4 regions of the Pseudomonas sp. S2_A02 genome follow, and region 3 is predicted to be linked to each of the others. Evidence: predicted binding sites of a transcription regulator. Region 3 holds the regulator's gene; each other region holds the start of a gene.

Region 1 (7,781 bases), 2.0 Mb from region 3:
GCGTGGGAACGATCAGCCCATAGCTGTTAAACTCCCGCGCCCCCAATTCCCTCCTGCAAGGCGCTCAGCATGTCTTCCTTGAATCAGGCGCTGCGCGCCGCCCTCGATCATCGTCAGGACCTGCTCGCCGAGCTGCATCAGCAAGGCACCGATTGCTATCGCCTGTTCCACGGCAGCCAGGAAGGTGCCGGCGGACTGACCATCGACCGCTACGGCCCGCAACTGTTGGTGCAGAGTTTTCACCAGGCACTGGAGCGTGACGCCCTGCTGCAACTGCACGAGATCGTCAATCAGCAGTTGGGCCTCGACACCCTCCTGGTCTACAACGACCGTTCCCGTGGCAACTCGCGCATCGACCGCGAAGACACCGTCTACCGCGCCGACGAAGCCGCCCTGCAAGATTTGATCGGCCACGAATGGGGACTGAACTACCGGGTTCGCGGGCGCCATGCCGGCCAGGACCCGTTGCTGTTTCTCGACCTGCGCAACGCTCGCGGCTGGGTCAAGGCGCACAGCAAAAACAAAAGTGTGCTGAACCTGTTTGCCTACACCTGCGGTGTCGGCCTCAGTGCTGCGGCTGGTGGGGCGAGCGAAGTGTGTAACCTGGACTTTGCCGAAGGCAATCTGGCCGTCGGCCGCGAGAACGGTCTGCTCAACCCGCAATTGCCGACGATGGAATTCATCCAGTCCGATTACTTCCCGGCGATTCGTCAACTGGCCGGACTGCCGATCAGCCAGCGTCGCGGCCAGAAACTGCCGAGCTATCAACGTCTGGACCCGCGTCGGTACGATTTGGTGCTGCTTGATCCTCCGGCGTGGGCCAAGAGTGCTTTCGGCACGGTCGACCTGTTGCGCGACTATCAGAGCCTGCTCAAACCGGCACTGCTGACCACCGCCGACGATGGCGTGCTGATCTGCTGCAACAACCTGGCGAAGGTCAGCATGGACGATTGGCGTGAACAGGTTCTGCGCTGCGCAGAGAAGGCCGGGCGCCCGGTGCGAGAGTGGAGCGTGCTGACGCCGGGCAGCGATTTCCCGTCGATGGATCAGCAGCCGCCGCTGAAAACGCTGATCCTGCAGCTCTGAAAATCCGCACCGATAATCAGATAAATCCTATAAAGCCTGGTTGCTTCGGAACCGCAAACGCATGCCATACTCCAAGCCACTCCGATTCCGACAGATGAAGCCGCACATGCCCAAAGGATTGATTCGCGCTATCGGCGCCTTGTTGACCGCCCTGGCTCTTTATAGCCTGTTGGGGTTTCTGATTTTGCCGGGCATCGCGTTGCGAATCGCCAATCAACAGTTGGCCAACTACGCCACGACGCCCGCCACGATTTCGCGGATCGAACTCAACCCGTTCAGCCTTGAAGTCACCCTTTGGGGTCTGGTCATCGGCGAGCCGGGCAAGGAGCAAGTGGGCTTCGAACGTCTGTACGCCAACCTGCAGATCGACAGCCTCTGGACCAAGGCGCTGCATCTGTCTGATATCGAACTGGACAAACCCAAGACTGAAATCCTCTTCGGCAAGGACGGCAAACTCAACCTGCTCGGCCTGTTCAAAATCCCCGCCAGCGAACCGACCCCGGTCGATCCGGATGCCAAACCATTCCCGCTGCGCGTGGAGCGGATCAAACTGGCCGGCGGCTCCGTACATTTCGAGGATGCACGGCCTAGCGAACCCATCGAATTCCTCTACGACAAACTCGATTTCGAACTGAAAAACCTCAGCACCCTGCCCGAAGACAGTGCCGACATGACGCTGGTGGCCGTCGGCCCGGCAGGTGGACAGATCGACTGGACCGGTAACTTTAGCCTGATCCCGATCGCCTCGGAAGGTAAGCTGAAAATCACCGATGGCAAGATGAAATCCTTTTGGCCCTATGTGCGCGATGCTGTGCCACTCGCACTCGAAGATGGCGTGGTCAGCCTCAGCACCGATTACAAACTCAACCTGGCCAAGGAAACCGAACTGCTGCTGAGCAACGTTGCCGTCAGCGTCGCGCCTTTCGCCATCAAGACTCCGGATGGTCGACCGCTGGCGAAGCTCGAGCGGCTGGACATCAGCGAAACCACCGTAGACCTGGCCAAACAGCAAGTGGTGGTCGGCAAGATTCGCAGTCAGAAACTGGAAACCTGGGCCGCCCTCGAAGCCGACGGGCAACTCGATTGGCAAAAACTGTTCGCCAGTCAGCCGTCCAAAGCGGCTACCAAGGCCAATGCCGAGCCGACCAGCACACCGGCGGCTGCCGATTCGCCGAAGCCTGAACCGACCACGCCGAGCAAGCCTTGGCAGGTGCTGCTAAAAGACGTGCAACTGCGCGATTATCAAGTGCACCTGGCCGACCGCAAGGCACAACCGGCGGTGGCGCTGGAACTGGGCCCGCTGAATCTGGACCTGCAAAATTTCGACAGCCTCAATGGCTCACCTTTCAAGCTCAAGCTCGACACCGGAGTGGGCAAGCAAGGCAAGATCACCGCGGATGGCGTGGTCAATCTGGCCCCGATCAGCGCCAAACTGAACGTACAGACCAAGGACATCGACCTGCGCGTCGCCCAGTCCTACATCAACCCATTCATTCGTCTCGAACTGCGCAGCGGCATGCTGGGCAGTGATCTGGCGGTCGACCTGAAAAGCACCGAACCGCTGGCGTTCAACGTCACAGGTCGCGTCCAGGTCGATCAACTGCATACCCTCGACACCCTGAAAACCCGCGACTTTCTCAAGTGGCAACAGTTGGTACTCGAAGGCCTGAATTATCAACATGGTGACAGCCTGTCGATCGACAAGGTCAACTTGTTCCAGCCTTATGCACGCTTCATGATCAACGATGATCGCACCACCAACGTCGATGACCTGTTGATCCCGCAACCGGCCGACTCCGGCGCCACAACCACCGCTGCGGCCAAACCGGCAGCCGGAAAAGAAAAACCGCTGGGCATCCACATTGGCGGCATTGCCATCAATGACGGTTCGGCAAACTTCGCCGACTTCAGCCTGACCCCGAACTTCGCCACCGCCATTCAACAACTCAACGGTAAGATCGGCACCATCGACAGCCGCCAGGCAAAACCGGCCAGCGTTGACGTCAAAGGCAAGGTCGACCGCTATGCGCCGGTGACCATCAAGGGTTCGGTCAATCCGTTCGACCCGATGGCCAGCCTGGACATCGCCACCAGTTTCAAACGGGTGGAACTGACCACGCTGACGCCCTACTCCGGCAAGTTCGCCGGTTACCGTATCCGCAAGGGCCGGCTCAATCTCGACCTGCATTACAAGATCACCAACGGCCAGCTCCTGGCCGAAAACAAAGTGGTGGTCGAGCAGTTGCAACTGGGTGAAAAGGTCGACAGCCCAGACGCCGTGAGCCTGCCGCTGAAACTGGCGATTGCCTTGCTCAAGGATGTCGACGGCAAGATTTCCATCGAACTGCCAGTGAGCGGCGACCTGAACAACCCGCAGTTCAGTGTCATGCCTATCATCTGGCAGACCCTGCGCAACCTGATCGTGAAAGCGGCCGCAGCGCCATTCAAAATGATTGGCGGCCTGGTCAGCGGCGGCGGTTCGGAAGATTTGGGCACGGTGGCGTTCGCACCGGGTTCCAGCGACCTGAGCAAAGACGCCGAAACGGCGCTGGTCAAACTGTCCCAAGCGCTCAAGGAGCGTCCAGCCCTGCGCCTGGAAATCGAAGGCACCGCCGCCAAGAGCAGCGATGGCCCGCTGATTGCCGAGCAACGCCTGGAGCGGGAATACCAGTACAACTACTACAAAATGCTCCAGCGTCGCGGTGACAAAGTGCCGGCCCAGGCCTCGTTGCTGGACGTACCGGACAACGAGAAAGGCCCGCTGCTTGAAGGGATCTACCGCACACGCCTCAAGATCCAGCCGCCCGCCGAATGGAAGGACTTGGGCAAGGAAGAACGCAGTAAAAAAATGCGTGAAGGTGTGATCGCGTTCTGGAGTTCCAGCGAGGTGCTGTTGCGTCAACTGGGGCAAGAGCGGGCCAGCAGCATCAAGGATTATCTGGTGGATAAAGCTCAGTTGGCCGATGACCGTGTGTACTTCATCGACGCCAGCCTCGGTGAGGCAGAAAGCGATGGCCGGGTTATCACGTCTTTGCACCTGGATGCCGAGTGATGGGCGCACGTTGGCTTCTGAGCCTGAGCCTGGCGCTGGCTGCCGGCCAGGCAGCAGCGGCCGATACCCTGCGCTGCGGCAGTCAATTGATCAGCGTCGGGGACAGGTCCGGCGAAGTGCTGCACAAATGCGGAGAGCCCGTTGCCCGTGACGTGTTGGGCTACAAGCGCAGCGCCAATCGACGGGAAGAGTTTCAGGTCGAGGAATGGACCTACGGCCCCAACAGCGGGATGTACCAGTACCTGCGCTTTGAAGGCAACCGGTTGGTTCGAATCACCAGCAAGCGTGGGAATTGAATCCACCATAAACCAATGTGGGAGCGAGCCTGCTCGCGATAGCGGTCTTTCATTCAACGTACGTGTCGAATGTTAGTCAGCAATCGCGAGCAGGCTCGCTCCCACAGTTGTTTTTGCGTTGCTCCCAATAGAACAGGCCCCGACACGAATGCCGGGGCCTGTAATGGCCACGTCCTTGTGTCCTTTCGCATGAACTCTCAAGTTGCGGCAGACGTATGACTCGGCCCGCCTACCGCACCTTCTCCCGGTCCAGGCGAGAAGCCTTGCCTTACTCGGACTTCAGGCCGTCAGCGGACACCGCTTTGACGCCTTTGATTTTCTTGGCAATTGCCACGGCGGTTGTTTTCTGAGCATCTGTCAGAACGGTCATGGAAGACAGGGAAACAACGCCTTTGTTGGTTTCGACTTTAATGTCGGTGCCTGGGATGCCTTTTTCAGTTACCAGGTCTGCTTTGACTTTGGTTGTAATCCAGGTATCGGAAACATCCTCTTTCGCTTCAGTGACTTCACCGGCAGCCAGCACCATAGGGGACTGGGTTGTTTGGGTGGTCTGTGCCATTGCAGCGTTGGCCATGGTCAGAGTCAACGCGGTAGCAGTAGCGGCAGCGATAGCGAACTTCTTCATACGAGTAACTCCTGTATTTCTGGAAAGTCTGCTGCGTGTCTTGTCAGCAGGGTTACAGGAGATAGTGCGAACGCTATGCCAACGACACGATTAAAAATAAAAACTTATAAATCAACTACTTAACATGGAAGGTAATTTTCGAAATCATGCAAATTGCATGACTGCGAAATTATCTACATGCAACTTGCGGGTTTTTAGCGCAGGCCTAAAGCCATGAATTGTCGGAGTTTTCCTGATTATCCGACGCCCTCCAAAATGCCCCATAAAAAATGCCCCGCTTCGTGAGAGGCGGGGCACTGGGTATGCCTGGCAAAGTGAATCAGGTGCCGGTGGCGGTGCAGCCTTTTGGACTGTACTCCGGCGCAACCGTGGTGCCACATGTCCAGCCACCGGCGAGGGTACGCGAAAGCGTAACGGTTTTGCCGAGTACCGGCCCCGGTGCGTTGAGAATCGTGCAACCAATACTGCCCACACCGCTAGAGGAGGTACCCGATGCCGTAATCGTGCAGTTACCTGTAGTCGCCGTACCGCCGATCGATGTGAGGGTAGGATCTGTGCCCTGATTCATAATGTCTTCGAAAGGCACCTTCAGTGCCGAGATTTCTGCAAGAGCAGCGGTGACCTTCGCTCGCGCCTGATACTTCGAATACTGCGGTAGCGCAAACGTCGCGAGAATTCCGATGATCGCCACTACGATCAACAGTTCGATCAAGGTAAAACCTTTTTGATTTTTCATAGACAGGCTCCATGCATGAGTCGAAATCTCATGATCTGAATAAGGCACAGCACAGGTCATGCCAAACCGGGTTCGCCCCTGCCTGCTGGGCGCGAGATCGCGACAAAGACCTTTCCTGCTCCAAGGATCCGCACTATCTGACACTTTTTGTCACCTCATCCCGGCTGGTTTGGTTCCACTGCTTGACTAGGCTATAAGTCATTAACTGTCTGCGTCTGGTATCCCAATGAATGACATTGCCCTTAGCGGTCTGGCCAAGCAATTGGTACTGGCCGAGCTGATCACTGACCAAAGTGCGCAACAGGCGTATCAGCAAGCCCAACGCAATCGAATTTCGCTGGTCAGCTATCTGGTGCAAAACAAGCTGCTGAAAAGCTGGCAGGTCGCCGAGGTGGCCTCGGAGCATTTCGGCATGGCCCTGCTGGACCTCAATTGCCTGGACAAGGACACCCAACCCCGAGGGCTGGTCAGTGAGAAGCTGATCCGTCAGCACCATGCCCTGCCCCTCTGGCGGCGTGGTAACAAGCTGTTCGTGGGGATTTCCGACCCGACCAATCATCAAGCCATCAACGACATCCAGTTCAGCACCGGGCTGAGCACCGAAGCCATCCTGGTGGAGGAAGACAAGCTCAGCGACGCCATCGAAAAATTCTTCGACAACCACTCCACCGGCCTGGAAGACATGGCCGATGTCGACCTCGACGGGCTGGACATCGAGTCGGTCGATGAGCAGAAACAGGACCCCATTGGAGGGCAAGATACCGATGACGCGCCCGTGGTTCGCTTCGTCCACAAGATGCTACTCGATGCGATCAAGAGCGGCTCTTCCGACCTGCATTTCGAGCCCTATGAAAAAATCTACCGCGTGCGGATGCGCACCGACGGCATGCTGCGGGAGGTCGCCAGGCCGCCGACGCAACTGGCCAACCGTATTGCTTCCCGACTGAAGGTTATGGCCAGTCTCGACATCTCCGAGCGGCGCAAACCCCAGGACGGGCGAATCAAGATGCATCTGTCCAAAAGCAAATCCATCGACTTCCGGGTCAATACCCTGCCGACCCTGTGGGGCGAGAAGGTGGTGATCCGGATCCTCGACCCGTCCAGCGCCCAAATGGGCATCGATGCCCTCGGCTACGAACCCGAGCAAAAAGACCTGTACATGGCCGCCCTCAAGCAGCCACAGGGAATGATCCTGGTGACCGGCCCCACCGGCTCGGGCAAGACCGTGTCGCTTTATACCGGGCTGAACATCCTCAACACCGTCGACATCAACATCTCCACTGCCGAAGACCCGGTAGAAATCAACATGGAAGGCATCAACCAGGTCAACGTCAATCCGAGGCAAGGACTGGATTTCGCCCAGGCGCTGCGCTCGTTTCTGCGTCAGGACCCGGACGTGATCATGGTCGGTGAAATCCGCGATCTCGAAACCGCCGAAATCGCCATCAAGGCTGCCCAGACCGGGCACATGGTACTTTCCACCCTGCACACCAACAGCGCCGCGCAAACCCTGACCCGCTTGCGCAACATGGGGATTCAGGGGTTCAACATCGCGACCTCGGTCAGCCTGATCATCGCCCAGCGCCTGGCGCGCAAACTGTGCAGTCATTGCAAAAAGCCCATCGAGATTCCCCGCGAGGCGTTACTCAAAGAAGGTTTTCCCGAGGAACGCATCGGCTCGTTCACGATCTATGAACCGGTCGGTTGCGATCAATGCAACAGCGGTTACAAAGGGCGAGTAGGGATTTATGAAGTGGTAAAAAACACCCCGGACCTGCAACGGCTGATCATGGCCGAAGGCAATTCACTGGAAATCGACATCCAGATGCGTAAGGACGGCTTCAACGACCTGCGTACTTCGGGCCTGCTCAAGGCCATGCAAGGCATCACCAGCCTTGAAGAAATCAACCGGGTCACCAAGGACTGAACATGGCGGTCAAAGCAGCGAAAATCAGCGTATATGCCTGGGAAGGCACAGACAAAAAA
Region 2 (7,781 bases), 1.0 Mb from region 3:
GATCGGCCCGTTCCAGGGTCGAACGACGCAGGGGTTGAGCCAGCAAATCGTAACCCAGCGGCGTGGGCAGTCGGCTTTGGGTTTGGGTGTATAGCACCGGTACGTACTCGTCCCGTTCCGTGGCCAGTTGCAACTGGCCATCGGCGGTGAGTTCGCGAAAGGTGAAATCGCCCAAGCCTTCTTCACGCACCACGCGTTCAAGCAGGGGACGTTCAGCACGGGAAACCCGTGGAGCCCAGGAGTAGGCCTGGGTGCGACGTAAAAGAGGTTTGGCGTAACCGTCGAATTCCTCGCGGGACACCGATCCGGAATTGAGGAAGAATCGGCGCAGGCCGTCGAGGCGCTGCTCCTGATCTTCGAAACGTTCTTCGATACGGCTGTAACGTTCACTGGCGAGCAGCTGGAAACGTTGCCGCAATTGCTGATGAAATTGATTGAACGTCGCCCAGGCCAGCAATCCCGTGAGAATCCCGCCGACGAGCAACGCCAGCAGCGCGACCAGCCAGGCCGAAACATCTTCGCGGATAAAACCCAGGATCTTGGGGCGCACGGCGTGTAACGACATAGATACAACTCAAAACGCCAGGTGCCGGAAAAGCCCATTGGCCATGAGTTGAGTTATAGCTATTAGCCACTAATTTGACCAGCACTGAAAGGACCCAAGAGCCTTTAAAAATCAAGGCCCTGTGGATCCAATCGTGTTTAAGGGTCAGCGAGCGGTGATTTTCCAGGCACGGTGAATCTTGCCATTACGGGCGAAATCCGGATCGATGGTCTGGGCGGTGATTTCTTCAACGGCATAACGCTCGGTGAGGTTTTCCTCGAGCTGGAACTTGCGGAAGTTGTTGGAGAAGTACAACACCCCGCCCGGCGCCAGACGTGCCATGGCCAGGTCGATCAACTGCACCTGATCACGCTGCACGTCGAAAATCCCTTCCATGCGCTTGGAGTTGGAGAAGGTCGGCGGGTCGATGAAGATCAAGTCGTACTCGTCACGGCAGGCATCGAGCCAGGCCATCACATCGCCCTGCTCCAGACGGTTCTTGTCGGAGAAACCGTTCAGCGACAGGTTGCGACGCGCCCAATCCAGATAGGTTTTCGACAGGTCGACGCTGGTGGTGCTGCGCGCACCGCCCTTGGCCGCATGAACGCTGGCGGTCGCTGTGTAGCAATACAGGTTGAGGAAGCGCTTGCCGGCCGCCTCTTTCTGGATTCGCATGCGCATCGGCCGGTGGTCGAGGAACAGCCCGGTGTCGAGGTAGTCGGTGAGGTTCACCAGCAGCTTCACGCCGCCTTCGTTGACCTCATTGAACTTGCCCTGTGCACTCTGGCGTTCGTACTGCTTGGTGCCGCTCTGACGCTCGCGACGCTTGACCACCACGCGGTTCTTGTCGATGTTCAACGCTTGCGGGATCGCCGCCAGGGCATCGAACATCCGCGCCGAGGCTTTTTCCGGATCGATGGACTTCGGTGCGGCGTATTCCTGAACGTGGACCCAGTCGTGATACAGGTCGATGGCCATGGAATATTCCGGCATGTCGGCATCGTAGACGCGGTAGCAGTCGATGCCTTCACGCTTGACCCACTTGCCCAGCGCCTTGAGGTTTTTTTGCAGACGGTTGGCAAACATCTGCCCGCCTTCGCTCAAGCGCGGTTGCTCGATCACCACCGGGGCCGGCTTGATCGGGTTACCGTTCTTGTTGTACTTCTCGTATTTGCCCGGCGCTTCGATGTTCGACGGCGCATCGGACTCGGCCTGTTCGCGCTCGATCTGGCGCTGTTCCGGAGTACGACGCTCGCCGGTGACGAACTGGTCCGGCGTGACCTTGATCAGCAGCAATTTGCACGGCAAGGCACCGTTCCAGAACGAGTATTGCTTGTGGCTGCGGATGCCCATGCGCTTGCCCAGGTCCGGGGCGCCAGTGAACACCGCCGCTTCCCAGTTCAAGCATGCCTGACGCAGACGTTCGCCAAGGTTCTGGTAGAGATAAAGCAGGCTCGCCTCATCGCCCAGACGCTCGCCGTACGGAGGGTTGCAGATCACCAGGCCTTTCTGGTTCTGGTCCGGGCGCGGCTCGAAGGTCGCGACTTCACCCTGATAGATCTTGATCCACTCGCTCAGGCCGGCACGTTCGACGTTATTGCGGCCCGGTTGAATCAGGCGTGGGTCAGCTTCATAACCGCGAATCCACAGCGGTGGCTTGGCCAGGCCGGCTGCGGCGCGTTCGGTGGCTTCTTCGTGGAGCTTTTTCCACAGCGCCGGCACGTGACCGAGCCAGGCGGTGAAGCCCCATTGCTCGCGACGCAGGTTCGGCGCCATGTCGGCGGCGATCATCGCGGCTTCGACCAGGAACGTACCGACACCGCACATCGGGTCAGCCAGCGCGCCGCCATCGGCGGCAATTCGTGGCCAGCCGGAACGGATCAAAATCGCCGCCGCGAGGTTTTCCTTCAGCGGTGCCGCGCCTTGCTGCAAGCGATAACCGCGCTGGTGCAGGCTGTGACCAGACAGGTCGAGAGAAAGAATCGCTTCACCACGGTCCAGGCGCAGGTGAATGCGCAGGTCCGGGTTGAGTTTGTCGATCGACGGACGGTCGCCTTGCGGAGTACGCAGTTTGTCGACGATGGCGTCTTTGACTTTCAAGGCGCCGAAGTGGGTGTTGTCGATGCCCGAGCCGTGACCGCTGAATTCGACGGCCAGGGTGCCATCGTTGAGCATGTGGTCTTGCCACTCGATATCCAGCACACCGTGGTAGAGGTCTTCGGCGTCCTTCATCGGGAAACGCTTGAGCACCAGCAGCACGCGGTTCGCCAGACGCGACCACAGGCAAAGGCGATAGGCGGTTTCCATGGTGGCCATGCCGCGCACAGCCGAGGTGTGCTCACGTGCTTCCTCAAGGCCAAGCCCGACGGCTTCCTCGATGAGCAGGCCTTCAAGGCCTTTGGGGCAAGTGAGGAAGAGTTCGAAACGATCGGACATGGTAATTCCAGAGCCTTTAGCTAAGTGAACCGGCAACGCATTGCCGATCCGGTTTTCAATCAGGCGTTTTTCTAACAGAACGCCCGCGTGGCACGAAGGTGCGCCTTCCACCCTGACTGCTCGGGTTAAAAGAGCTTAGATGCCAGGACAGATATAAAAGTTGATGCAACAAAATGTCATAAGTCGACCCTTCGTCGAATAGTCCCCGAGTGCAACGGGTGTCATTCTCGTTAAAGGCTTACCCCATCCTCCAGCGCAGGGCCAATCATACCGGGCTTTGGCCAATAAACACGGGACAAATATCGTGTTACTTATGGCCATAGCATCTTTATGGTTACGTTCTTATGACAAAACGATCATTCCCTCGATGTGACGCATTGGTTAGAACTCAACTCAGGTTGACGTCGCAACGGCGTCAACACCTTGGCTCGCGACGCCGGCAGCGAGCCACCAACGGCAGAATTTTTCTGCCTGACCTCGATTGAGGTCGACGCGATACATACAGTCAACAAGTGAGGGAAACACCCTATGAGAAGACTTAAGCGTGATCCGTTGGAAAGAGCATTTTTGCGCGGATATCAATATGGCGTTGGTGGTAAATCCCGTGAGCTTTGCCCCTTTACTCTACCGTCGGTACGCCAAGCCTGGATCAATGGCTGGCGAGAAGGACGCGGCGACAACTGGGACGGTATGACCGGCACTGCGGGAATCCACAGACTCAACGAACTTCACGCCGTCGGCTAATACAGGGCACACACTCCGACACGACAATCTGATTACGCAACGACTTAACCACGCACGTCCCATCCGGACGGCGGGCTTCGGCCCAGGGGCTCCTTCGAGGAGCCCTTTTTTATGCCTGCAAAAATTGCGGTGGGCTTTTGTGGCGAGGGAGCTTGCTCCCGCTGGGCTGCGAAGCGGCCCCAAAAACCAATCAACTCGGTGTATCAGGTAAAACGCGATTGCAGGATTTACGACTGCTTTGCAGCCGAACGGGAGCAAGCTCCCTCGCCACAAAAGCCTTTACCCAAGGCTACCCAGGTTTCAGCGTAGGGCGGCGATGGCATCCACCGATTCACGAATCAGCGCCGGGCCTTTGTAGATGAAGCCAGAGTAAAGCTGCACCAAACTCGCACCCGCGGCGATTTTCTCAGCCGCGTGCTTGCCTTCGGTGATGCCGCCAACGGCAATAATCGGCAAGCGACCGGCCAGCTCCGCCGCCAGCACCTTCACAGTGTGAGTGCTCTTGTCGCGAACCGGTGCACCGGACAATCCGCCCGCCTCGTCACCATGTTCCATGCCTTCGACGCCAACGCGACTCAGGGTGGTGTTGGTGGCGATCACTGCGTCCATCCCGGTTTCAATCAACGCTTGGGCGACTTGAGCGGTTTCTTCGTCGGTCATGTCCGGCGCGATCTTGATCGCCAGCGGAACATGTTTGCCGTGACGCAGCGCCAGCTCCGCCCGGCGGGTGGCCAGGTCGGCGAGCAATTGCTTGAGCGAATCGCCGAATTGCAGGCTGCGCAGGCCCGGGGTGTTCGGCGAGCTGACGTTGACCGTCACATAGCTGGCGTGGGCATAGACCTTGTCCAGGCAGATCAGGTAGTCGTCGACCGCACGTTCAACCGGCGTATCGAAATTCTTGCCGATGTTGATGCCCAGCACGCCCTTGTACTTGGCTGCCGCCACGCGAGCGAGCAAGTGATCGACGCCGAGGTTGTTGAAGCCCATGCGATTGATGATCGCCTCGGCGTCCGGCAAGCGGAAAATCCGTGGTTTCGGGTTGCCCGGTTGCGGACGCGGCGTGATGGTGCCGATTTCGACAAAACCGAAACCCAATTGGGCAAACCCATCGATCGCTGCGCCGTTTTTGTCGAGACCGGCCGCCAAACCCACCGGGTTCGGGAACTCCAGGCCCATGACCGTTACCGGCAGTTTCGCCGGTGCCTTGCACAGCAAGCCGTTGAGGCCCAAACGCCCGCCCGCGCCGATCAGGTCCAGGGACAGATCGTGGGAGGTTTCCGGGGAAAGTTTGAACAGCAGCTGACGGGCCAGGGTGTACATGGGCAGGCTTGACTCGGTTGGCGATGAGAGGCGGCGATTATAGCCGCGCATCTGGGCTTCACGCGAGGCGCGCAACAAAATCAGCCAGCGATGGCATATGCCTTGCACCATCACAGGCATCAGCACTCATGCCAACGGCGGGATGAGTGGAAGGACAATGGCGTCGTCACCCGGCTTTGCTCACGCAAGAGCCTTGGGACGACGCTTTTTTTTGGAAGGTGCGAAATCGATGAATGAACCATCAGCCGGCCCACTGGCCTGGGTCAATGGCAGCGATGCCCCGGAAAAAACCGCAATCAACCTCGGCTTCATGGCCCTGAGCGACTGCGCCTCAGTGGTGGTCGCGGCCACTCAGGGCTTCGCCCAACCGTACGGCCTGACCCTGAACCTCAAGCGCCAATCGTCCTGGGCCAACCTGCGGGACAAACTGGTCAGCGGCGAACTCGACGCCGTCCATAGCCTGTACGGCCTGATTTACGCCGTGCACTTGGGCATCGGCGGCGTAGCCTCCACCGACATGGCCGTGCTCATGGGGCTGAACCAGAACGGCCAGAGCATCAACCTCTCCCACGGCTTGCAGGCCTTGGGCGTGACCAGTCCTGAAGCATTGGACCGGCACGTGCACCAAAGTCGCCCAAAACTGACCTTCGCTCAGACATTTCCTACGGGCACCCACGCCATGTGGCTGTATTACTGGCTCGCGAGCCAGGGCATTCATCCGTTACAGGATGTCGACAGCGTGGTGGTCCCGCCGCCGCAAATGGTGGCGCACCTGCAAGCCGGGCGCATCGACGGTTTCTGCGTCGGCGAGCCGTGGGCGGCCAGTGCGGTGCAGCAGAATCTCGGGTTTACGATGGCCACCAGCCAGACCCTCTGGCCCGATCACCCGGAAAAAGTCCTCGGCTGTACCCGCGCCTTCGTCGAGCAATACCCCAACACCGCACGGGCATTGGTGATGGCGATCCTCGAAGCCAGCCGATTCATCGAAGCCAGCCGCGAAAATCGCCGCAGCACCGCGCAACTGTTGAGTGCGCCTGAGTATCTGGATGCACCGCTCGATTGCATCGAACCACGCTTGCTCGGTGACTACGCCGATGGTTTGGGCAATTGCTGGCAAGACCCGCACGCCATGCGTTTCCACGGTGATGGCGGGGTCAATTTTCCGTATTTGTCCGACGGCATGTGGTTCATGACCCAGTTCCGGCGTTGGGGTTTACTGCGTGACGACCCGGATTACCTCGGTGTGGCCCGTCAGGTCCAGCAACTAGACTTATACCGTGAGGCCGCCACCGCTGTCGGTGTGTCCGCCCGGAGTCAGGAAATGCGCAGCAGTCAGTTGATCGACGGCAAAGTCTGGGACGGTTCGGACCCGGCCGGCTATGCCCGCAGCTTCACCCTGCACGCCATGAGCGACAGCGCTCCCCTTCTCGCCAGCCGCTGACAGGAGCCTACGAATATGTTGCGTATCCTGCTGATCAATGACACTGCGAAAAAAGTCGGGCGCCTGAAAGCAGCTCTGACCGAAGCCGGGTTCGAGGTCATCGACGAGTCCGGCCTGACCATTGACCTGCCCGCGCGCGTCGAAACGGTGCGTCCGGACGTGATCCTGATCGATACCGAGTCACCGAGCCGCGATGTGATGGAGCAAGTGGTGCTGGTGACCCGTGACCAACCACGGCCGATTGTGATGTTCACCGACGAGCACGATCCCGATGTGATGCGCCGCGCGATCAAGTCCGGCGTCAGTGCCTACATCGTCGAAGGCATTCACGCACAACGCTTGCAGCCGATTCTCGACGTGGCCATGGCGCGCTTTGAAAGCGACCAGGCCCTGCGCGCGCAACTGCACGCCCGCGACCAGCAACTGGCCGAGCGCAAGCGCATCGAACTGGCCAAGGGGCTGCTGATGAAGATGAAGGACTGCAACGAAGAAGAGGCCTACACCCTGATGCGCCGCCAGGCCATGAGCCGCCAGCAGAAGCTGATACAGGTGGCGGAGCAGATCATTGCCATGAGTGAGTTGCTTGGCTGAAGCCTTGCGGAGCCTGTGCAGACGCCTTCGCGGGCAAGCCTCGCTCCTACAGGTTTTGTGTCGTTTACAACATCTGAACTCACCACCAAACCTGTAGGAGCGAGGATTGCCCGCGAATGGCCACACCGCGATCTCACGTGTTGGCACAAATCTCGCTAAGTAAAACCCTACAAGGTAACCAACGGCGGTTGCCCCACCTACGACAAAGACGTCGCTCACCTCATTCGCCCCCTCGGCGGATCGGGTAGCGGCGTTTTTCCGTTTTGGCCCCAGAGACCGGGGCTGGTGGTGCGGCCGTTGTGGCGCCCCACCTGCAAGCTCATGACTCCTTCTTGATACGCCTGACAGCTGAGGTGCGCGATGAATTCAAGCTTCTGGAAATCCGGCCATACCCCGACACTGTTCGCAGCCTTCCTCTATTTCGATCTGAGCTTCATGGTCTGGTACCTGCTCGGCCCTCTGGCGGTGCAGATCGCTGCTGATCTGCACCTGACTACCCAACAGCGCGGGCTGGTGGTGGCCACGCCGATTCTGGCCGGGGCCGTATTGCGCTTTGCGATGGGCCTGCTGGCTGATCGCCTGTCGCCAAAAACCGCCGGGATAATCGGCCAGGTGATCGTCATCTGCGCCCTGTTCGTCGCCTGGAAAGTCGGCATCCACAGTTACGAGCAAGCGCTGTTGCTGGGCCTGTTCCTCGGCATGGCC
Region 3 (7,781 bases):
TCACACCGGCCATGGTCACTTTAGCTCTGACCGTCAAACCGGCGATATTATCGAAATATGCATAAAGTTTATAAGTATCGGTGGCTGCGCTCGGGGACAAACCACTGACCCGCAACGCAAGCAACAGCAAAGCCAGGATGCCAGCCAGCAAGAAAAGGCCGACACCGATTTCCAGGGTGCGGTTTTGCATCAGAAATCTCCAAACATCAAAGCGGTCAGAATAAAGTCCAGGCCGAGTACAGCCAAAGAGGCATACACCACGGTCTTGGTAGTGGCACGACTGATCCCCTCGGAAGTGGGCTCGCAGTCATAGCCTTGGAATACGGCGATCCAGGTCACGACAAAGGCAAAAACAATGCTTTTGATAATGCCGTTGAGCACATCGTCGACAAACGTCACGCTGTTTTGCATGTTCGACCAGTAGGAGCCGTCATAGACACCCAGCCAGTCGACGGCCACCCACGAACCGCCCCAGATGCCCACCACGCTGAAAATCATTGCCAGCACCGGCAGGGAAATGAAGCCGGCCCACAGGCGCGGGGCAATGATGTACTTGAGCGGGTCAACCCCGATCATTTCCAGACTGGACAGCTGCTCGGTGGATTTCATGTTGCCGATTTCGGCGGTCAGTGCCGAACCCGCGCGCCCGGCGAACAGCAAGGCCGTAACCACCGGCCCCAGTTCACGCAACAGCGTCAGCGCAACCATCTGCCCGACTGCCTGCTCCGAACCGTAGCTGGATAGAATGTTAAAGCCCTGCAACGCCAGCACCATGCCGATGAATACCCCGGAGACCACAATGATCACCAGGGACATCACGCCCACCGAATGCAGCTGCTTGACCAGCAGGCCAAAACCGCCACCGATGCCGCCACGACCGAGCAAGGCATGGAACAGGAACAACGCCGAACGGCCGAACACCTCCAGCACATCGATGCCGGCGCGGCCGAACCGGCGCACTCTTTCTATCAGTGAAATCTTGCGCATCAGCGCTTCCCAGAAGATCTGCGCGGTAATCCGGCGCTGGAAAGTGGTATGCGACCGGACCATCGGGTTCGCCTGTCAAGAATTGACGAATACGTGGCTCATCCGATTTCATCAAATCCTTGGGTGCGCCCTGGCCCAACACTTGCCCGTCGCCCACCACGATAAGGTGGTCGGCAATGCTCGCGGTCTCGGCCAGATCGTGGGAGACCACGATGCTGGTGATGCCCAGCGCATCATTGAGCAGGCGGATCAGGCGTACCAGCACGCCCATGGCGATCGGATCCTGGCCAACAAAGGGCTCGTCATACATGAGGATTTGCGGATCGAGAGCAATGGCCCGGGCCAGCGCAACGCGACGCTTCATGCCGCCGGACAATTCGTCAGGCATCAGGTCAATGGCACCACGCAAGCCCACGGCCTGCAATTTGAGCAGGACAATGTCGCGGATCATTTCTTCCGGCAGCTCGGTATGAACACGCAGCGGAAAAGCGACGTTCTCGAACACATCAAGGTCGGTAAACAGAGCGCCGCTCTGAAACAGCACACCCATTTGCTTGCGCGCATCGAACAGATCGCTGCGCGACAACGTCGGCAGGTTCTGGCCATTGACCCAGACTTCGCCGCTGGTAGGGCGCAATTGTGCGCCTATCAGCCGCAACAGCGTGGTCTTGCCACACCCGGAAGGCCCCATGATGCCGGTGACCTTGCCGCGTGGTATGCGGATATCGACGTTATTGAAAATGCTGCGCGCACCGCGCTTGAAGGTCAGTCCCTTCAGCTCGACCGCGTAGGCGTTATCGGCACTCATCTAAACTCCTTGCGATGCAGCCTCTCACTCGGACGCCTGGCTTTCTGGCGAAAGCACATACCTCCCCGGGCAGGCCGAACTGGCGGCGAACTATATCACTGCAAAGGCCAAGCGCCCAAGGCCCAAGCCGGGCACGTTCAGCATCATGCCCCCCTGAAATCATCTATTTAGAGAGATTCGGTAACAAGTAATGACAAACCGCGACGAACTTGCGTGAGGGTTTTGATCATTACCGTTATAATCGCCGCCTTTTCATCAGGCTATACGATTTCTGACATGAGCCAATCCAGCGACCTGATTCAATCTGCACAACGCACCATCCGCCTCGAACTGGAAGCCGTACAAGGCTTGTTGCCCCATATCGACGCAGATTTCGTACGCGCTTGCGAGATGATTCTGGCCAGCAAAGGCCGCGTGGTCGTGGTCGGCATGGGCAAATCGGGGCACGTCGGCAACAAGATTGCCGCCACCCTGGCCAGCACCGGCACCACGGCGTTCTTCGTGCATCCGGCCGAGGCCAGCCATGGCGACATGGGCATGATCACTCGCGACGACATCATCCTGGCGCTGTCGAACTCCGGCTCCACCAATGAAATCGTCACCCTGCTGCCACTGATCAAGCGTCTGGGCATTAAATTGATCAGCATCACCGGCAATCCCGATTCAGCGCTGGCCAAGGCTGCCGAGGTCAATCTCAACGTTCACGTCGAGCACGAAGCCTGCCCGCTGAACCTGGCGCCGACCTCGTCGACCACCGCCGCCCTGGTCATGGGCGACGCCCTGGCGGTGGCACTGCTGGAAGCCCGTGGTTTTACCGCTGAAGACTTCGCCTTTTCCCATCCCGGCGGTGCGCTGGGCCGCCGCCTGCTGCTGAAAGTGGAAAACGTCATGCACGCCGGGCAAGAGCTGCCGCAGGTTCAGCGCGGTACCCTGCTCAAGGACGCGCTGATGGAAATGACCCGCAAGGGCCTGGGCATGACCGTGATACTGGAAGCGGACGGTAAACTTGCCGGGATCTTCACCGACGGCGACCTGCGCCGCACTCTGGACCGCACCATTGATATCCACAGCACGACCATTGATGAAGTGATGACCGCCCACGGCAAGACCGCTCGTGCCGAGATGCTCGCCGCCGAGGCGCTGAAAATCATGGAAGACCACAAGATCAACGCGCTGGTAGTGGTCGACAGCGAAGACCGTCCGGTCGGCGCCTTGAACATGCACGATTTGCTGCGTGCGGGAGTAATGTAATGAGCACGGACCTGCTGCAACGCGGCAAACAGATCAAACTGGCGGTGTTCGACGTTGATGGCGTGCTGACCGACGGGCGCCTGTACTTCCTCGAGGACGGTAGCGAATTCAAGACGTTCAACACCCTCGACGGCCAGGGCATCAAGATGCTGATGGCCGCCGGCGTGCAGACCGCTATCATCAGCGGCCGCAAGACCCCGGTGGTTGAACGGCGCGCGAAGAACCTCGGTATTCCACACCTTTATCAGGGGCGCGAAGACAAACTGGTGGTGCTCGACGAACTTCTTGCCCAGCTCAATCTGAGCTATGAACAAGTGGCCTACCTTGGCGACGACCTGCCGGACCTGCCAGTGATTCGCCGCGTAGGCCTGGGCATGGCGGTGGCCAGCGCTGCCAGTTTCGTGCGCGAACATGCCCACGGCATCACCCAGGCTCGCGGTGGCGAGGGTGCTGCTCGCGAATTCTGTGAATTGATCCTGCGCGCCCAGGGCCGCCTCGATGCGGCCAACGCCGCGTACCTGTGAGCCCATCATGCTGAGCAAAAAAATTCGCAACATCCTGGTGTTCGGTTGCATCGCAGCGATTTTTGCGGCGGTCGGCTACTGGAACATCAGCCCGGAACGCTTCCTCGACAAGCCGGTGGCGAAGATCGATGAAAGCGCGATCGACTATTACGCCGTCAACGCCCACAGCGTGCAGTACCTGCCCGACGGAAAACTGCAATACGAGATGACGTCGGACAAGGTCGAACACCTGAAAGCGACAGAAGTGACATTGCTGACCAATCCTGACCTGAACATGTTCCGCGGCACCGAGTTCCCGTGGCATGTCCAGAGCGAGAAGGGTGAAGTCAATCCGGACGGCACTCAGGTCGAGCTGATTGATTCGGTACGTATCACCCGTTTCGACGAAAAAAACCGCAAAACCCTGATTACCACCACCCGTATGACAGTGTTCCCGCAGCAGCAATATGCGCAGACCGATCAACCCGTTAGAATCGACGGCGCTGGCGGTGTATCGACAGGCAACGGAATGAAAGCGTACTTGAAAGAAAGCAGGATACACCTGCTATCGAACGTAAGAGGACAGTATGAGGCTCGTTAAAACTCTCCCTATTTTGCTCAGTCTGGGCGCAGCACTGGGAAGCGTGAGCGCCTGGGCTCTGCCGAACGATCAAGAGCAGCCTATCCGCATTCAGGCCGACGATGCCCAACTGGACGACAAGAATGGCGTTGCCACCTATAAAGGCGATGTGATCATCACTCAGGGCTCGATGATCGTTAAGGGCAACACCGTAACCATCACTCGCACCCCGACCGGCGACATCGACGTGGTGACTTCGGTGGGCAACCTCGCCTATTTCGAACAACTGCAAACGGCGGGCGATACCAAGCCGGTTCAGGGCTACGGCGTAACTATCCAGTATCACGCCTCGCAAAACCGCGTCGTGCTGATCGATCGCGCCAAAGTCATCGACAAGGACAACAACGTCACCCAAGGCGAGAAAATCGTCTACGACACGGTCAAAAAGCTTGCGAGCGCCGGTCGCGCCACGGGTAACAAGGTCACTGAGGCACGTCCTCGCATTGACATGGTGATCCAGCCGAAGAAGAAAACCGACGAGCAAAAGGCCCAGTAATGGCAACTCTGAAAGCTCAGCATCTGGCCAAGAGCTACAAGAGCCGTCAGGTCGTGCGCGACGTCAGCCTGTCCATCGACAGCGGTCAGATCGTCGGCCTGCTTGGTCCTAACGGTGCCGGCAAAACCACTTGTTTCTACATGATTGTCGGCTTGGTGCAAGCCGATCAGGGCCGCGTCCTGATCGATGACCTGGACGTCAGCCACCAGCCAATGCACGGTCGTGCGAAGGCGGGCATCGGCTATCTTCCGCAAGAAGCATCGATCTTCCGCAAACTATCGGTGGCCGACAACATCATGGCCATCCTCGAGACCCGCAAGGAACTCGACAAGGCCGGTCGTCGCCAGGAGCTGGAAAGCCTGCTGCAGGAATTTCACATCCACCACATCCGCGACAACCTCGGCATGAGCCTGTCCGGTGGTGAACGCCGCCGCGTGGAAATCGCCCGGGCACTGGCCACCAATCCGAAATTCATCCTCCTCGACGAACCTTTCGCCGGCGTGGACCCGATTTCGGTGGGCGACATCAAGCAGATCATCCATCACCTCAAAGCCAAAGGCATTGGCGTACTGATTACGGACCACAACGTCCGCGAAACCCTGGATATCTGCGAAACCGCCTACATCGTCAACGACGGCCAACTGATCGCTGAAGGTGACTCCGCCACCATCCTGGCCAATGAATTGGTCAAGGAAGTGTATCTGGGCCATGAGTTCCGCCTGTAAGCACTGAGGTGCCCCGGTCGCCGAGAGAGCGCTCGCTTCAATAAAAAATCAATAACTTTTTATTGTTACAGCGCTCTAGGCAAACACTTCAGTTTCGGGCATATAATTTGCTTATGTTTGGCGCTTCGGCGCTCTGTAGTGGATGGCGCATGTGCGCCGGCGAATAAGGTGTTAAGCCCCTGCCATGAAACCATCGCTAGTCTTGAGAATGGGCCAGCAGCTGACGATGACACCGCAGCTGCAACAGGCCATCCGCCTGCTCCAATTGTCGACCCTGGACCTGCAACAGGAAATCCAGGAGGCCCTGGAGTCCAATCCAATGCTCGAACGCCAGGAAGAAGGCGACGACTTCGACAACGCCGACCCCTTGGCCGATAGCACCGAACAGAAACCCAACGCCGATATTCAGGAACCCTCCTACCAGGAAACCGCCCCAACGGTGGATAACCTTGAGGAAGGCGACTGGAACGAGCGCATCCCCAACGAATTGCCCGTCGACACGGTCTGGGAAGACGTCTACCAGACCAGCGCCAGCAGCCTGCCGAGCAACGATGACGACGAGTGGGATTTCACCACCCGCACATCGGTTGGTGAAAGCCTGCAAAGCCATTTGCTCTGGCAACTGAACCTGGCACCGATGTCCGACACCGATCGCCTGATCGCCGTGACCCTGATCGACTGCATCAACAATCAGGGGTACCTGGACGAAACCCTCGAGGAAATCCTCGAAGCCTTCGACCCGGAACTGGACATCGAACTGGACGAAATCGAAGCCGTCCTGCACCGCATCCAGCAATTCGAACCCGCTGGCATTGGCGCTCGCAACCTCGGTGAATGCCTGCTGCTGCAACTGCGTCAGCTGCCCGCCAAGACCCCTTGGCTGACCGAGGCCAAGCGTCTGGTCACCGATTACATCGACCTGCTCGGCAGCCGCGACTACAGCCAGCTGATGCGCCGCATGAAGCTCAAGGAAGATGAACTGCGTCAGGTCATCGAACTGGTCCAGAGCCTCAACCCGCGCCCGGGCTCACAGATCGAATCCACCGAAGCCGAATACGTCGTTCCCGACGTGATCGTGCGCAAGGACAACGAGCGCTGGCTGGTGGAGCTGAATCAGGAATCGGTGCCACGCCTGCGGGTCAACGCCCAATACGCCGGTTTCGTGCGTCGCGCCGATACCAGCGCTGATAACACCTTCATGCGTAATCAGTTACAGGAAGCTCGCTGGTTCATCAAGAGCCTGCAAAGCCGCAATGAAACCCTGATGAAAGTCGCCACCCAGATCGTCGAGCATCAACGCGGCTTTCTTGAATACGGTGACGAAGCCATGAAGCCGTTGGTGCTGCACGACATCGCCGAAGCGGTAGGCATGCACGAATCAACGATTTCACGGGTGACCACGCAAAAATTCATGCATACCCCACGGGGCATCTATGAACTGAAATACTTTTTTTCCAGCCACGTCAGTACCTCCGAGGGCGGTGAATGCTCGTCCACGGCGATCCGCGCGATCATCAAAAAACTGGTTGCCGCGGAAAATCAGAAAAAGCCGTTGAGTGACAGCAAGATCGCTGGTTTACTGGAGGCACAAGGCATTCAGGTAGCCCGTCGCACCGTCGCCAAGTACCGCGAATCCCTGGGGATCGCGCCTTCCAGCGAACGGAAGCGGTTGATGTAACCGCCGGGCTCGCCACAGCGTTCCAGTGGCAGGCATTTCTGCCTGCCGCTTTATGCACTGGCAACGAAGGAGAAGCTGTATGCAAGTCAACATCAGTGGACACCAACTGGAAGTGACCGAACCCCTGCGCACCTACATCGGCGAAAAACTCGACCGATTAGAGAGGCATTTCGACAAGATCACCAATGTGCAAGTCACGATGAACGTCGAAAAACTGCTGCAGAAGATCGAAGCCACGCTGCATATTCCCGGCGGAGAAGTGGTCGCCAATGCCGAGCATACGGACATGTATGCCGCCATCGACCTGCTGACCGACAAGCTGGATCGCCAACTTAAAAAGCATAAGGAAAAGACCCAGAGCCTCCTCCAGGGCGCGACCGGTCGTTAACACTCCCAATCCATGATCCGACTAGAAACCATCCTGACCCCCGGCCGTTCCCAAGTGAACGCGCCGGGTGGCAGTAAAAAGAAAGCCCTCGAGCAAATTGCCAACCTTATCCACCGCGAAGTACCGGATCTGGAAATGCAGGACGTCTTCGAGGCCCTGATTGCCCGTGAGAAGCTCGGTTCTACCGGTTTCGGCAACGGCATCGCCATTCCCCACTGCCGGCTTAAAGGCTGCACCTCGCCAATCAGTGCGCTGTTGCACCTGGAAGCCCCTATCGATTTCGACGCCATTGACGGCGCCCCGGT
Region 4 (7,781 bases), 2.4 Mb from region 3:
CAGAGCGTCGAGGACCATCTGATCCGGCGCAATGCTATGCACCTGCTGGTTTTGCACGATTTTCAGTTTGAGCAACTGTGCGGCTGTCTTCATTAACGTTCTCCGATACGGTTCAGGGCAGCAATCAAGCCGCCGCGACTTCCACGACGCCGCCGTTCAGGCGCACCGGCCATACGCGCAGGCGCTGTTCCGGGTACTCCAGGCAACTGCCGTCCTCAAGACGGAAATGCTGTTTGTAGATCGGCGACGCCACCACCAGATCACCCATGAGGCTGCCGATCAGTCCGCGGCCGATGACGTTCGCGCCGGATTGTGGATCATGGTTGTCGATGGCGTAGAGGGTGCGACCTTCGGCCTGTGGCAGGTAGAACAGCGCCACCTGCGCGCCGTCGAGCCAGACGACAACGCCGGAGTTGCTGACCAGATCCTGTTGGCTGCACACCGCCTGCCAGGCCTGAGCATTGGCGGCCGTGGCAAAGGCGTTGACACGCTGGGTATTGGACTGACTCATCAGGCATTCTCCTCGGTGACAGGGATAAGATTGAGTTCGGCGGCCATGATCGGCCGGCGTTGACCGCGTTCCTGAACAAAGTGGATGTCCGGGTCCGGGCGTTGATCGTTGACGAAGGTGCGGAAGCGCTTGAGTTTTTCCGGATCCTTGAGAGCGTTGGCCCATTCGCATTCGTAGCGGTTGACCACCAGTTGCATCTGCGACTCGAGTTCCGCGCCAAGGCCCAGGCTGTCGTTGATGACCACGTCCTTGAGGTAATCCAGACCACCCTCCAGGCTTTCGCGCCAAACCGACGTGCGCTGCAATTTGTCGGCGGTGCGGATGTAGAACATCAGGAACCGGTCGATGTAACGGATCAGGGTTTCATCGTCGAGGTCGGTGGCGAACAGCTCGGCATGACGCGGACGCATACCGCCATTACCGGCCACGTAGAGGTTCCAGCCGTTCTCGGTGGCGATCACACCCACGTCCTTGCTTTGCGCCTCGGCACATTCACGGGTGCAGCCGGAAACCGCGAACTTGAGCTTGTGCGGCGAGCGCAGGCCTTTGTAGCGATCCTCGAGGGTCAGGGCCATTTTCACGCTGTCCTGCACGCCGTAACGGCACCAGGTGCTGCCGACGCAAGACTTTACCGTGCGGGTCGATTTGCCATAGGCGTGCCCGGTTTCGAAACCGGCCTCAATCAGCTCGGACCAGATGTCCGGCAACTGATGCAACTGCGCGCCGAACAAGTCGATCCGCTGGCCGCCGGTGATTTTGGTGTAGAGGTCGTATTTCTTCGCCACCACGCCAATCGCGATCAGCTTGTCGGCGGTGATCTCGCCCCCGGCAATGCGTGGCACCACCGAATAGGTGCCGTTTTTCTGCATGTTGGCCATGAACGTGTCGTTGGTGTCCTGCAACGGCACCAGCGAGGCGTCCATGATCGGCTGGTTCCAGCACGAGGCGAGGATCGAGCCCACCGCCGGTTTGCACACGTCGCAACCGGTGTGGCCGCGGCCGTGCTTGGCCAGCAGTTCTTCGAAGGTGATCACCCCTTCTACCCGCACCAGTGCGTAAAGCTCCTGACGGGTGTAGGCGAAGTGTTCGCACAGACTCTTGTCGACACTGACGCCGCGAGCAATCAGTTCATGCTCGAACACTTGCTTGAGCAGCCCCGCGCAACCGCCGCAACCGGTGCAGGCCTTGGTCTGCGATTTGAGCAGGCCGAGATCGGTGCAGCCGCCGTCGATGGCCGAGCAGATCGAGCCCTTGGTGACGTTATGGCACGAGCACACCGTCGCCGCCTCAGGCAGCGCGCCAGGGCCCAGGGTTGGCGCGCCGGTGGACGAAGGCAGAATCAGGCTGGCCGGTTCCGACGGCAAGGCAATGCCGTTCTGCATGTATTGCAGCAGGGTGTCGTAATAGCTGTTGTCGCCGACCAATACCGCGCCGAGCACGCGTTTGCTGTCAGCATCCACCACCAGGCGACGATAGCTGGCCGTGGCTTCATCGATGAACTGATAACTGCGCGCACCCGGTGTCTGGGCGTGCGCATCGCCGATGGAACCGACATCGACGCCAAGCAGTTTGAGCTTGGTCGACATGTCGGCGCCCTGGAACGGCTCGGAGACTTGATGACACAGCCGCGACGCAACGCCACGGGCCATCTGATAACCAGGAGCGACCAGACCGAAGAGGCTGCCATTCCAGGCTGCGCACTCGCCGATGGCATAGATATTCGGATCGCTGGTCAGGCACTGATCGTCAATCACCACGCCGCCACGCGGACCGATGTCCAGCGCGCATTGGCGGGCCAGCGCATCTTGCGCGCGGATCCCGGCGGAGAATACGATCAGGTCGGCTTCGAGGAATTCGTCATTGGCAAAGTTCATCCGGTAGCGGTACTGCTCGCCGGCACTGATCGACTGCGTGCCACGCGACAGGTGCACCCCCACGCCGAGCCGCTCGATTTGTGCCTTCAGCGCCAGGCCACCCTGCTCGTCCAGCTGCACCGGCATCAGGCGTGGGGCAAATTCCACCACATGCGCTTCCAGACCCAGGCTTTTCAGGGCATTGGCGGCTTCCAGACCGAGCAGGCCACCGCCGACCACCACGCCGCGCCGGGCATTGGCCGCCGCGGCACGAATCGCGTCGAGGTCTTCAAGGGTGCGATAGACCAGGCGCGAGTCGCCTTCCGCACCTTCAATAGGCGGAACGAAAGGATAAGAACCGGTGGCCAGAACCAGTTTGTCGTACGAGACGCACCCTTGTGCGGTAATCACTTGGCGTCGCGCTCGGTCGATTTCCAACACCGGCACGCCAAGATGGAGGGTGACGCCCGGCGTCTGGTACAGAGAGGCTTCGCCCAGGGCCAGCGACTCGGCATCGCGACCGCCGAAGTATTCGGACAGATGCACACGGTCGTAGGCACGCATCGGCTCTTCGCTGAAGACATGCAGCCGATAGTGGTCGAGGGCGCCGCGCTCGATGAGCTGCTCGACACAATGATGGCCGACCATGCCATTGCCGATCACGATCAGCGTTTGCAGTTTGTTCAATGCGGCAACATTGGAATTCATAGTAAGCACCCAGCCAAAGCCAATCACGGTTAAAAAAAGCAAAAAAACGCCTGAAACCTCTCGGTTTCAGGCGTCTTTGCCTGTTCTTCGCGGTGTTCGACCTGGCGCCTTCGCCGGATCCACCGATGTTGCCCACGACCTGCTCGGCCGGTCGATCTTCGTTGATCGAGTGGGCTGCCCATCTGTTTTCGATGGACCTGAGGGGATCAATGCAGCCTTTGTGCCAGTCGGTGATCGATACTTCATTTGCGCTGCAAAACTGACGATTGAACAACCGGGAGTTAGCTTGCAGACAGCTCAATAGGCGAGTTTTGCAGGGATTGGACGGTGTTTCAGACACCGGTGCGCGGTACAGCTTCGGGCACGCGCACGGACGAAAACCCGGTGCATCGCTCGGTGCAAGTGCACATTTTTATGGCATCGCGCTTTATTAAAGTGCATGCAGCGGTCAACCACCGCTCGCTACAACGGGGGCTATTGGGCAAGTCGCGGAACCTGTGGGAGCGGGCTTGCTCGCGAAAGCGGTGTGTCAGGCGACATTAATATTGACTGGGCCGCCATCTTCGCGAGCAAGCCCGCTCCCACATGGATTGCATGTAGGAAGTTCGTGTCGGATTGCTAAACAGATGGTCGTCGCGGAGATCACGGCGAACCGGGTGCTGGATCAAATGGAAGAGTAGTGCAGTCTGCTGTGGTGGAAGGGGTTACTTGCGCTGGGCTGTGCAGCGGTCCCTTTTTTGGGGCCGCTGCGCGACCCAGCGGGAGCAAGCTCCCTCGCCACGGGTTTCTCGGTGTTTGTTGCATCGACCTGCTGGCTGGTTTTTTCTTGGTCGGCGGTGTTGCGGTGGTATTGGCCTGCCCTCAACTGGTAGCCTGAGCGCCCTTGCCTGCATGTCTCTGATGGATCACCGTCGCGCGAAGACGCCTCGATGGTCACTTCATCCCTTTCAATCAAGACAACGGTGACTCTCTTGATCAGCAGCACCTCCGCATTTGCCCGCGATATCGACGGCAAAGCCATTTCTGCCCAGGTTCTCGACGAGGTCCGGGAAGAGGTTCTGACCCTGGCCGGCCAGCAAATCTATCCCGCCCTGGCGGTTCTGTTGGTCGGTGACGACCCGGCCAGCCACGTTTATGTACGCAATAAATTGCTGCGTGCCAAGGAAGTTGGCATCCGCTCCCTTGAATACCGTCTGCCGGAAACCGCCAGCCAGGCCCAGGTCCTGGAACTGATTGCACAACTCAATGCCGATCCGACGGTGAATGGCATCCTGGTGCAACTGCCCTTGCCGGATGCTATCGATGAACAAGCAGTGATTCATGCCATCGACCCGATCAAGGACGTGGATGGTTTTCATCGGGAAAACGTCGGCGGGCTGGTGCAAGGCTTCGAGGTTCTGACCCCGTGCACACCCAGCGGCTGCATGCGCCTGTTGCGCGAGACCTGTGGTGATGACTTGAGCGGCTTGCACGCCGTGGTTATCGGCCGTTCGAACATTGTCGGCAAACCGATGGCGACCTTGCTGTTGCAGGCCAACTGCTCGGTCAGCGTGGTGCACTCACGCAGCGTCGATGCCCCGGCGTTGTGCCGGTTGGCGGATATCGTAGTCGCGGCGGTGGGCCGGCCAGAATTGATCGACGCCAGTTGGCTTAAGCCCGGCGCGGTGGTGATCGATGTCGGCATCAACCGCATCGCCAGCGAGTCCGGCGACCGTCTGGTGGGCGATGTCAATTACGCCAGCGCCCGCACCGTCGCCCGTGCGATCACCCCGGTGCCCGGTGGCGTCGGGCCGATGACCATTGCCTATCTGCTGAAAAACACCCTGATCGCCAGCCACTTGCAACGCACCGCGCTGGCCCGCGGGCAGCAGCCTGTGGACGACCTGGCGTTGAACTGAGCACAACGCACACGGCCCACTTCAAGGTGGGCCGTGTCGGTAATGCCAGTCAGGCGCGGAACCTGTGGGAGCGGGCTTGCCCGCGATGAGGGCGAGTCAGTCGATATCAATGTTGACTGATACACCGCTATCGCGGGCAAGCCCGCTCCCACAGGGATTGTGCTTGACTGACATTGGGCTGTGTCTTGCACATTTTCTGCGATCGGACGTCGAAGACGCGATTACTTCCCGGCGTGCAGCACCTGCGATTGCGGCATCGCCGAAGAGTGGTGGTTGAGAATCTTCCACTGACCGCCCACTTGTTCATAGACGAAGGTGTAACGCGCCTGCACCTGACGGGTCTTGCCATCGGCCTCGGTCAGGAAAAAGGTGTAGACGCCGCTGTCCATCGCCACGTTGGCGCCCAATGGGCGGATCTCACGGTAGTTGATCTGGCCCACCGGCTTGAGCGCCATGAAGTGGTCGAAGTAGTCCTTGATCTGCGCCGGGGTGGTGCGCACCTTATTGGAAACCGTCGGCTGCAGCACGGCGTTCGGCGCGTACAGGTCGACCACGCTTTGAACATTGCCGCTCTTCAACGCGCTATTCCATTGATCAAACAGTGCGGCGATTTCGCGATCCTTCACGTTAGCGGGCTGTTCGGCCACGCTGCTGTAAACGTAAGGCACTGCCTCCAGAGCTTGGGCCAACGGGGCGGTCAGGGCGAACAACAGGGCGATGGTTGAGGTCTTGAGTTTCATTGCACTATTCCAATGGTGGTCGATGGCGACACTGTGCCGCTCGAAACGCCACCCGCCATCGGCCAACCGGAGTCATTTGCCTATGCCATTCGGCAGATAGCGCCCTGCCCCGTTAACACGGTTTAATGACGCCCCTGCCCGAACGGGCATGCCTGCGCCGGAACCCGCCTATGCAAATTCCTGATCATGACCCCGGCAGCGCCCTGGCCATTCGCACCCAGTATCGGCAATCGCAAAGTCGCGCCGCGCGGCTGCGGTTGCTGGTGGATACCGGCCAGGAACTGACGCAACTGGCCCCCGAAGCGATGCGCCAACGCGTGCTGCAACGGGCCTGTGCCTTTCTCGCGATGGACCACGCGCTATTGCTGGAATGGGACGAGGATGCGCAAGTCAGGACCACCGCCAGTCACGGTAGCCGTGATCGTTTAAACAGCCTCGAACACCTCGCCGATACCGCGATGCGCACTGCGCAATGGCAGGAGCAACCGAGCGCGGTCCTGCCCAACGTGCTGCGGGTGCCTTTGCGCGGCGGCGATGGCGCGGCCTTTGGTGCATTGGTGCTGGCCAACAGTGTCAGCATCAGTGCACCGGACACCGAGGACATCGAATCCCTGCAATTGCTCGCCACCCTGCTGGCTGCGCACCTGGAAAACCAGCGTTTGCTGGATGCGCTGGTCGCGCGCGAGCGCACCATGTCCGATCTGGTGCATCGGCTGTTCAGGGCACAGGAAGACGAACGCAAACGCATGGCTTACGACCTGCACGACGGCCTCGCGCAAACCCTCGCCGGGCTGCATCAGCGCCTGCAAGGTTTTGCCGGCCGCTGCCCGCCACTGCCCGACGAACTCGGTGCGGACTTACAGACGATTCTTGCATTGGCCCAGCATTGTGTCGGTGAAGGCAGGCAATTGATCAGCGGCCTGCGCCCGACGGTGCTCGACGACTTTGGCTTGCTGAAGGCAGTCGACAAAGAAGCGGATCGCCTGCGCGACGCCGGGATCAAAGTGAACTGGAGCACGCGTTGCGAAGCACGCTTGCCCAGCCAGGTGGAAATCGCCCTGTTCCGGATTGCCCAGGAAGGCATCAACAATATTCTCAAACATGCCCAGTCCAGTTACGTCGTGCTGGCGCTGGAACTGCACGAAGGGCAAGCCTCGCTGCGGGTGGACGACAACGGCAAAGGCTTTGCCATGGAGCAACGACTCGACACCTGCGGCGCCCGGCACTTGGGGCTCGCGGCGATGCAGGAACGCGCGAGCCTGCTGGGCGGTGATTTCACCTGTGTCAGCCATGCACATGGCGGAACGCAACTGCGCGCCACCGTACCCTCCGACCTCAATGGAACAGCTCAATGACTGAAGTATTACGTCTGGTTCTGGCGGACGATCATGAGGTCACCCGGACCGGCTTCGTCGCGCTGCTGGCGGGCCATCCGCAATTCGAAGTGGTCGGCCAGGCCCGCGATGGCCAGGAAGCGGTAGACGCGTGCGAACGTCTGCTGCCCGACATCGTCATCCTCGACATTCGCATGCCCGTGCTCAACGGGTTGGGCGCGGCGCGGATTCTTCAGCAGCGCCTGCCGACCCTGAAAGTGGTGATCTTCACCATGGACGACAGCCCGGATCACCTGGAAGCGGCGATGAATGCCGGTGCCGTGGGCTACCTGCTCAAAGACGCCAGCCGCGATGAAGTGATCAACGCCCTGCAACGCGTCGCTGCGGGTGAGGAAGCCCTCAACAGCTCCGTCAGCGCCCGTCTGCTACGGCGCATGACCGAACGCAACGCCAGTGGTGCCGCGCCTGCCGAAACCCTGACTGCCCGCGAACGCCAGGTCCTCGGCCTGGTGGCCGGCGGTTTCAGCAATCGTGAAATCGGCGAAGAACTCGGCATCACCACAGGGACGGCCAAAGCCCACGTGGAACGGGTCATCGGTAAACTCGGCGCCGCCGACCGAACTCAAGCCGCTGTCCGTGGCATCGCCCTGGGTCTGGTGACCCAGTCATGAAGGCTTCAAGCGCTCGACGCTGGGCCGATCTGCCGTTACGTGGCAAAGCCCTCGTGGTGATTTCCC

Evidence for each region. The regulator sigma-54, encoded in region 3, starts transcription at its own class of promoters, with help from an activator protein. The targets are predictions, from matches to a motif close to ANTGGCATNNANNTTGCTNT.
Region 1: a site for sigma-54 is predicted at 5,842-5,861, ahead of AB4O41_RS21290 (pilin). Genes of this name have one in related genera too.
Region 2: a site for sigma-54 is predicted at 5,134-5,153, ahead of AB4O41_RS07605 (CmpA/NrtA family ABC transporter substrate-binding protein). Genes of this name have one in related genera too.
Region 4: a site for sigma-54 is predicted at 3,281-3,300, ahead of nirB (nitrite reductase large subunit NirB). Genes of this name have one in related genera too.

The regions. Positions count from the first base shown of each region.
Region 1 is NZ_CP162776.1:4,643,487-4,651,267, reverse strand. It holds gene AB4O41_RS21310 (class I SAM-dependent rRNA methyltransferase) at 70-1,086, shown strand; gene AB4O41_RS21305 (DUF748 domain-containing protein) at 1,148-4,138, shown strand; gene AB4O41_RS21300 (DUF2845 domain-containing protein) at 4,138-4,434, shown strand; gene AB4O41_RS21295 (BON domain-containing protein) at 4,703-5,059, opposite strand; gene AB4O41_RS21290 (pilin) at 5,379-5,795, opposite strand; gene pilB (type IV-A pilus assembly ATPase PilB) at 6,022-7,722, shown strand; gene AB4O41_RS21280 (type II secretion system F family protein) at 7,725-7,781, shown strand, end outside.
Region 2 is NZ_CP162776.1:1,679,715-1,687,495, forward strand. It holds gene AB4O41_RS07585 (sensor domain-containing diguanylate cyclase) at 1-565, opposite strand, end outside; gene rlmKL (bifunctional 23S rRNA (guanine(2069)-N(7))-methyltransferase RlmK/23S rRNA (guanine(2445)-N(2))-methyltransferase RlmL) at 710-2,980, opposite strand; gene rmf (ribosome modulation factor) at 3,509-3,724, shown strand; gene AB4O41_RS07600 (quinone-dependent dihydroorotate dehydrogenase) at 4,025-5,044, opposite strand; gene AB4O41_RS07605 (CmpA/NrtA family ABC transporter substrate-binding protein) at 5,274-6,485, shown strand; gene AB4O41_RS07610 (ANTAR domain-containing response regulator) at 6,501-7,076, shown strand; gene AB4O41_RS07615 (nitrate/nitrite transporter) at 7,437-7,781, shown strand, end outside.
Region 3 is NZ_CP162776.1:2,693,007-2,700,787, forward strand. It holds gene mlaD (outer membrane lipid asymmetry maintenance protein MlaD) at 1-190, opposite strand, end outside; gene mlaE (lipid asymmetry maintenance ABC transporter permease subunit MlaE) at 190-987, opposite strand; partial or broken gene AB4O41_RS12465 (ATP-binding cassette domain-containing protein) at 995-1,795, opposite strand; gene AB4O41_RS12470 (KpsF/GutQ family sugar-phosphate isomerase) at 2,072-3,046, shown strand; gene AB4O41_RS12475 (KdsC family phosphatase) at 3,046-3,570, shown strand; gene lptC (LPS export ABC transporter periplasmic protein LptC) at 3,578-4,150, shown strand; gene lptA (lipopolysaccharide transport periplasmic protein LptA) at 4,137-4,685, shown strand; gene lptB (LPS export ABC transporter ATP-binding protein) at 4,685-5,410, shown strand; gene AB4O41_RS12495 (RNA polymerase factor sigma-54) at 5,595-7,088, shown strand; gene hpf (ribosome hibernation-promoting factor, HPF/YfiA family) at 7,168-7,476, shown strand; gene ptsN (PTS IIA-like nitrogen regulatory protein PtsN) at 7,489-7,781, shown strand, end outside.
Region 4 is NZ_CP162776.1:299,807-307,587, reverse strand. It holds gene AB4O41_RS01205 (CBS domain-containing protein) at 1-93, opposite strand, end outside; gene nirD (nitrite reductase small subunit NirD) at 125-511, opposite strand; gene nirB (nitrite reductase large subunit NirB) at 511-3,072, opposite strand; gene AB4O41_RS01190 (bifunctional 5,10-methylenetetrahydrofolate dehydrogenase/5,10-methenyltetrahydrofolate cyclohydrolase) at 4,002-4,970, shown strand; gene AB4O41_RS01185 (SgcJ/EcaC family oxidoreductase) at 5,192-5,710, opposite strand; gene AB4O41_RS01180 (sensor histidine kinase) at 5,881-7,065, shown strand; gene AB4O41_RS01175 (response regulator) at 7,062-7,715, shown strand; gene AB4O41_RS01170 (ATP-binding protein) at 7,712-7,781, shown strand, end outside.